DNA from 2 places in the Streptomyces sp. NPDC058289 genome. Region 2 is predicted to be linked to the other one. Evidence: riboswitches for the same ligand, from Rfam matches in the RefSeq annotation. Region 2 holds a riboswitch; the other holds the start of a gene.

Region 1 (3,663 bases), on a different contig from region 2:
CAACGAGGTGCAGCGGCTCGCGGACCGGTGCGTGGAGCGGCTGCGCGGGTCGGGGCACTCGGGGCGGACGATCGTGCTCAAGGTTCGGCGGTACGACTTCTCCACGCTGACCCGCTCGGAGACTCTGCGGGGGCCCACGGACGACCCCGCGGTGGTGCGGGAGGCGGCGGCGCGGCTGCTGGAGGCCGTGGACACCACGGGCGGGGTGCGGCTGCTGGGGGTGGGTGTGACGGGGCTGGCGGACTACACGCAGGAGGACCTCTTCGCTTTCGCCGATGCGATGGCTGCGCGGGCGGGGGCGGGGTCAGGATCGGCTGCGGGTCCGGAGCCGGCTGCGGGAGTGGGTGCGGATCGTGCTGACGGGGTTGCGCCGTTCGGCGGGGGCGCGGGGCGGGACGCGGTCGATGCTGACGGGGGTCAGGAGAGCCGCGCTCTCGGTGAGGGCGCTGGACAGGGGCCCGGGCCGGTTCAGGACGAGGGCACCGGCCGGGGGCGGGGGCAGGGGCAGGGGCAGGCCCCTGGGCAAGGGCAGGGTGAGGCCGCCGGCGAGGGGCAGGGGGCTGGGCACGCGCTCGCTGAGGCTGAGGGCCGGGGGCAAGGTGCCGTGTCGGGGGAGGCGGAGAGCCGGGTCACCCCGGAGGGGCAGGGGCAAGGCCAGGGGCAAGGTGTTGGGTCGGGGCAGGTGGAGAGTGCCGGGGAGGGCCGGGCGGCTCGAGAGAGGCAGGGCCAGGGCGTTGGGTCGGGGCCGGTGGAGCGTGCCGGGGAGGGCCGGGGCGCCCCGGAGAGTCAAGGTTCGGGTCAGGGCCAGGGCTCGGGGGCAGGTCCGGCGGGTGGGCAGGGGCTCGGGGGGTCGGGCGGTGTCGAAGGTGTGAGTGAGCGGCTGTGGCCGGCCGGGAGCGATGTGCGGCATGCGGCGTACGGGCCGGGGTGGGTGCAGGGCAGCGGGGTCGGGCGAGTGACCGTACGGTTCGAGCAGCCCGGATCCGAGCCGGGCCGGGTGCGAACGTTTCTGGTGGACGACCCCGAGCTGGAGCCGTCCGATCCGATGCCGCTGGTAGGGGACCAGGTGGTGGGGGTCGAGGGCTCGACGGCGCCGTAGGGAGCCTCAGAGGTCAGGCCGCTTCGCCGGGCGAGGGTGGCCCGTCCGCGTCCGGGGAGTCGTCCGCCGGCAGGGCCCGTCGGGTTCGGGGGTAGTTCGTCGGCAGCTGCTGGGCGCGGCCGGGGGCCGGGCGGTGGCTCGGCGGCAGCTGCTGGGTGCTGGGCGTAGCCGGGTGTCGGCCGTTGGGTGCGCCCGTTGGTCGGCCCGTTGTCGGTACTGGGTTGGGCGCGGAATGTCAGGTGCCGCTGCCCGCTGCCCGCTGCCCGCTGCCCGCTGGGCGCCGCCGACCGTTGAACGTGCTGTGTGCGACTGGCTCGATCCGGCAGCCTGTCTTTGCCCAGCACCCTGGTCCTGCTGGGCGGTGCGGCCCGGCTCAGGGCTCCGCTCAGGGCTCTGCCCATGGTCGGTGGCGTCGGCCGGCTTGCCCGGCGCCCCCGTCCTGCTGGGCGGTGCGGTGCGGCTCAGCGTCCTGGCCATGGTTGGTGGCCTCGGTCGGCTTGCCCAGCCCCCGGTCCTGCTGGGCGGTGCGGCCCGGCTCAGGGCTCTGCTCGTGGTCGGTGGCCTCCGCCGGCTTGCCCGGTGGTCTGGGGCTGGCTGGGTGGCGAGGATCCGCCCGGCGTTCCTCGCTTGCCCCGGTTCGGTGTGCTGGGCCGCTGTCAGGCCCGCTGCCCCGGGTGGCGGCGGGCAGCGGGTGGGGGGTCAGGGGGTGTCGGGGGTCTTGTGGCCGAAGTCGTGCTGGAAGTCCGTGGGGAGGGCCAGGTCCAGGCCGTAGTGGTGGTAGAGCTGCAGCTCCTGTTCGGGGGAGAGGTGGCGGCCGACGCCGAAGTCGGGGGCGTCCTTGATGAGGGAGCGTTCGAAGGGCACGCGCAGGGTGTCGCCCACCATCTCGCTGGGCTCCAGCGGGACGAAGGCGTCCCGGCTGAAGAGTCCGGTGCGTACGGCGGCCCATTCCGGGACGCCCGTGGCATCGTCGAGGTAGACCTCGTCGACGGTGCCGATCTTGGTGCCATTGCGGTCGAACGCCTTGCGGCCGATCAGGCTGCGGGGATCGATGTCGGTCTGCACGGTCCGGTCCCTCCATTGGGCGCAACTCCTCCGTAATGACTACAAAAGTGCATTTCCGGAGAGGGGGCCACTCGAGGGAGGCCCGCAGATCCTCGCTGGTAGGCTGGGTGATGGCTGTTGACCCTGTGCGGGAGAGTCCTCCGAGTGAGTGAGACGGAGGCGCCGAAGGAGCAAATCCTCCCCGGAATCTCTCAGGCATACGTACCGCACGTGGTGAGGCCACTCTGGAAAGCAGGGGCGGGTACCGGGCGCGCAGTGCCGGTCCCTCTCCTCACCGACGGTGAAAGCCGGATCTCGTGGGCGATCCCCGCGCGGCCCGGTGAAGCTCTCAGGTTGTGATGACAGAGGGGGAGGCCGTCCGGGTGCCCGCGCCGTGGTGCCCCTCGCAGGTCGTACGACCAGGAGGCCTCCGTACATGACCGCCAACCGCATTCCGCTCTCCCAGCTGGAGCGAGGCATCCCCTTCGAGCAGCGCCACATCGGCCCGGACGCCGAGGCGCAGGCGAAGATGCTCGCCCATGTGGGCTACGGCTCGCTGGACGAGCTCACCGCAGCCGCGGTGCCGGATGTGATCAAGACCACCGCCGCGCTGAACCTGCCCGAGGCGCGGACCGAGGCCGAGGTGCTCGCCGAGCTGCGTGAGCTCGCCGACCGCAACCAGGTCCTGTCGTCGATGATCGGTCTCGGCTACTACGGGACCTTCACGCCGCCGGTGATCCTGCGCAACGTCATGGAGAACCCGGCCTGGTACACGGCGTACACGCCGTACCAGCCGGAGATCTCCCAGGGCCGTCTCGAAGCCCTGCTGAACTTCCAGACCGTCGTCGCCGAGCTGACCGGCCTGCCGACCTCCGGCGCCTCGCTGCTCGACGAGGGCACGGCGGCCGCCGAGGCCATGACCCTGGCCCGCCGCGTGGGCAAGGCCAAGGGCAACGTCTTCCTCGTCGACGCCGACGCGCTGCCGCAGACCATCGCGGTGATCGAGACCCGCGCCGAGCCGATCGGCATCGAGGTCGTCGTCGCGGACCTGTCGGACGGGATTCCGGCCGAGATCGCCGAGCGTGGCGTCTACGGCGTGCTCCTCCAGTACCCGGGTGCTTCCGGCGCCGTGCGGGAGATCAAGCCGGTCATCGAGCAGGCGCACGCGCTCGGCGCCATCGTCGCCGTCTCCGCCGACCTGCTCGCCCTGACGCTGCTGACCTCGCCGGGCGAGCTGGGCGCGGACATCGCCGTCGGCACCACCCAGCGCTTCGGCGTCCCGATGGGCTTCGGCGGACCGCACGCCGGTTACATGGCCGTCCAGGCCAAGCACGCCCGCTCGCTTCCCGGCCGCCTCGTCGGCGTCTCCGTGGACGCGGACGGCAACAAGGCGTACCGCCTGGCGCTGCAGACCCGTGAGCAGCACATCCGCCGCGAGAAGGCCACCAGCAACATCTGCACCGCGCAGGTGCTCCTCGCCGTCATGGCCGGCATGTACGCCGTCTACCACGGCCCGGACG
Region 2 (3,663 bases):
CCTCGGCGTACTTGTTGGTCAGGACCGAGCCCTGGGCCTCCATGACGGCGACCGGAGCGAAGTTCTCCGACGCGATCATTTCCAGGGTGGACTGCTGGCGCACGAGTTCGGCGTCGACGGCGGCGGCGACGTCCGGGTCGAGCTCGTGGAGGGGAGTGTTCAGTACAGACATCAGGGTTCCCTGGGTCAGTTGCCGGCGGTGAGCTTGGCGTACTCGTCGACGGAGAGCAGGTCGGCCGGCTCCTCCGTGACGCGCACCTTGAAGAGCCAGCCGCCCTCGAACGGAGCCGAGTTCACCAGCGCCGGGTCGTCGATGACGTCCTGGTTGGACTCGACGATCTCGCCGGTGACGGGGGAGTACAGGTCGCTGACCGACTTGGTCGACTCCAGCTCGCCGCAGGTCTCGCCCGCGGTCACCGTGTCACCCACCTCGGGAAGCTGGGCGTAGACGACGTCACCGAGCGCGTTGGCCGCGAACTCCGTGATGCCGACCGTCGAGACGCCGTCGACGGCGTCCGACAGCCACTCGTGCTCCTTGCTGAAACGCAGCTGCTGGGGGTTGCTCATGACCTGATTCTCCTGGATGCGGGGGAGTGGATACGAACGGTGGTCCTGCGGACCGGCGCGATGCGCCGGTCAGCGGTGAGGCGCGGTGCGGTGCGGTACGGGGCTACTTCTGCCGCTTGTAGAACGGCAGCGCCACGACCTCGTACGCCTCATGCGTACCGCGAATGTCCACGCCGACGCCGGAGGCGCCGGGCGCGGCGTGCGCCGCGTCGACATAGGCCATCGCGATCGGCTTGCCCAGCGTCGGGGACGGGGCGCCCGAGGTGACCTCGCCGACGACCTGGCCGTCGAAGGTCACGGAGAAGCCCGCACGCGGAACGCGGCGGCCCTCGGCGATCAGGCCGACCAGCTTGCGCGGCGGGTTGGAAGCGGCGCGCTCGGCGGCGGCCTCCAGGGCGGCGCGGCCGACGAAGTCGCCCTCCTTCTCGAACTTCACGACCCGGCCCAGACCCGCGTCGAATGGGGTGAGGGAGGTGGTCAGCTCGTGCCCGTACAGCGGCATGCCCGCTTCCAGGCGCAGGGTGTCGCGGCAGGACAGGCCGGCCGGGACCAGGCCGACGCCCTCGCCCGCCTTGGTCAGCGCCTGCCACAGCTCCACGGCGTGCTCGGGGGCGACGAACAGCTCGAAGCCGTCCTCGCCGGTGTAGCCGGTACGCGCGATCAGCGCGGGCACCCCGGCGACCGTGCCGGGCAGGCCGGCGTAGTACTTCAGCCCGTCCAGGTCGGCGTCTGTGAGGGAGGCGAGGATGCCGGGGGACTCCGGACCCTGCACCGCGAGCAGCGCGTACGCGTCGCGGTCGTCGCGGACCTCGGCGTCGAAGCCGGCGGCGCGCTCGGTGATCGCGTCCAGGACGACCTGGGCGTTGGAGGCGTTCGCGACGACCATGAACTCGGTCTCGCCCAGGCGGTAGACGATCAGGTCGTCGAGGATCCCGCCGTCCTCCTGGCAGATGTGCGTGTAGCGGGCGCGGCCGACGCCGACGGTGGAGATGTTGCCGACCAGCGCGTAGTCCAGGACCTTGACGGCCTCGGGGCCGGTCAGGGTGATCTCGCCCATGTGGGAGAGGTCGAAGAGACCGGCCTTGGTGCGGACGGCGTTGTGCTCGTCGCGCTCGCTGGCGTACCGCAGGGGCATGTCCCAGCCCGCGAAATCGGTCATGGTCGCACCGAGCGAACGGTGCAGCGCATCGAGGGCGGTCAGGCGGGGGGCAGTGCTCATGGGTGTGGCTCCCGGGTCCCAGGGCATGACATGACGAGGAGGAGTTCCTCCCCATCTGTCATCGGAACCTGAGAGGTTCGCCGAGAGTTCCCCGCTTCCAGGGGAAGGCCATCGACTTGCACCTTGGGTGGAACCGTCGCCGATGCCCTCACGGGCGGTGGCGCGGCTCGCTTTTCAGATCTGCCTCATCCACGCGGTACGGGGCCTGAGAGATTCAAGGGAGGTACTTGCTCCTTCGGCGCCCGGGCAACGCCTTGCGGCGTGCCGGGACTCTCCCGCGCGGATTCAAGCGGCCGGTATGCAGTTAGGTGTCCAGATGGCGCACATCATTGCACGACGTGCGGCCGAATGGGGGAGGGGGTCCGCAAGCGGAGCGGACCCGGAACGGAACCGGCGCCGCCGGATTACCGTCTCTTTACACTCAGGGGGACGGGTCCAGGCGACCCGTCGCGGGGGAGGCGAGCACTGTGCGGAGATTCGGAGTACTGGCGGCGACGAGCACCGGCACCGTCGAGGGCGCGGTGGCCGGGGTGCCGTCGCAGCGCGGCGTCGTACGGGATCCGGCGGCGGGGGCGGCCGGGGAGCCCGGAGCGGTGCGCGACCTGCGCGGGGCCGAGGGACCGCGGCGGCTCCGCTTCGCCGCCGGGGACGTCGTGGTGGTCTCCGGACTGCCCGGCGGCGGCAAGAGCACCCTGATCAAACGGGCCGCGGAGGGCGGCGGCATCGACTCCCAGGACGCCCGCGAGCGGTGGGAGCGCCGGATGCCGGCCGCCCTGCCCTACGCGGTGTACCGGCCGGCGGTCCGGATCGCGCACTACTGGGGCCTGTGGCGGGTGCTCCGCTCCGGGGCCCCGGCCGTCGTCCACGACTGCGGTACGCAGAGCTGGGTACGGGCGCTGCTGGCCTCGGCGGCCCGGCGGCGCGGCCGCGCGCTGCACCTGGTGCTGCTGGACACCACCCCCGAGGAGGCCCGGGCCGGGCAGGCGGCGCGGGGCCGGGGCGTCTCGGCGTACGCCTTCGCCCGGCACCGGGGCGCCGTGGCCCGGCTGCTGCGCGAGGCCGAGGCGGGCCGCCCGCCGGCCGGCTGCGCGTCGGTGACCCTGCTGGACCGCCCGGCGGCGTCCCGGCTGACGTCGATCGGCTTCCTCTAGCGGTCGGCGGTCGGCGGCCGACGGACTGACGGCCGACGGACTGACGGCCGGCGATAGCGGGCGGCCCCCGGCCGGGGTGTCGCACCCGCCCGTTAACCTCGGGTCGAGACCAAGGGCAAGCGAGCGGAGACGTACATGTGGCCGGGTAACGAGCTGGAGCAGGTGCTCGGGGCGGCGCTCGGACAGGCGGACGCCGGGGGGCGGATCCTCGAGGTCCTCGGGCGGAGCCACCTGTGGGTCCCGCTGCCCGGCGGGGTGAACAGCCTGAGCCTGCCCACCATGGACATCGACGGCGCCGCCTACGTGCCCGTCTACAGCTCCGAGGAGCAGTTCCGCGCCTGCGCCGGACCCGCCATGGACTTCGCCGTCGCCCCCGCCGTGGACTTCGCCCGCGGCCTGCCCCCGCAGCTCGGCCTCGCGGTCAACCCCGAGGGATCCGTCGGCGTGCCCCTGCCCCCGCCGGCCGTCGCGGAGCTCTGCCGCACCGGCCGCAGCCCGCTCGACGGCCCCGCCACCGGCGGCCGGGTCCGGCTCTACGAGCCCGACTGGCAGGAGGACCCGGTCGAGTTCCTCGCCGCCGCCGCGGAGGAGTTCCGCGCCACCGGAGTCGTCGCGTCCGCGCACCGCTGCCTCGCCAGCGTCGAGGGCGGCACGCCGGAGCTGTACGTCGGGGTCCACCTGGTGGGATGGGAGCCCGGCATGCGAAACGCCCCGATGGACGCGCTG

What was found. Region 2 has a riboswitch for glycine ahead of gcvT (glycine cleavage system aminomethyltransferase GcvT). Riboswitches for the same ligand answer to the same signal wherever they lie in the genome.
Region 1: linked by a shared signal. The riboswitch ahead of gcvP (aminomethyl-transferring glycine dehydrogenase) and the one ahead of gcvT (glycine cleavage system aminomethyltransferase GcvT) in region 2 are both predicted to bind glycine.

What each region holds. Positions count from the first base shown of each region.
Region 1 covers NZ_JBHVYI010000078.1:28,123-31,785, reverse strand. The annotation lists gene ACFVX6_RS30870 (DNA polymerase IV) at 1-1,099, shown strand, start outside; gene ACFVX6_RS30865 (PRC-barrel domain-containing protein) at 1,799-2,164, opposite strand; glycine riboswitch at 2,283-2,381, shown strand; gene gcvP (aminomethyl-transferring glycine dehydrogenase) at 2,580-3,663, shown strand, end outside.
Region 2 covers NZ_JBHVYI010000044.1:55,948-59,610, forward strand. The annotation lists gene glyA (serine hydroxymethyltransferase) at 1-172, opposite strand, end outside; gene gcvH (glycine cleavage system protein GcvH) at 187-567, opposite strand; gene gcvT (glycine cleavage system aminomethyltransferase GcvT) at 671-1,786, opposite strand; glycine riboswitch at 1,971-2,074, opposite strand; gene ACFVX6_RS22680 (AAA family ATPase) at 2,254-2,937, shown strand; gene ACFVX6_RS22685 (enhanced serine sensitivity protein SseB) at 3,073-3,663, shown strand, end outside.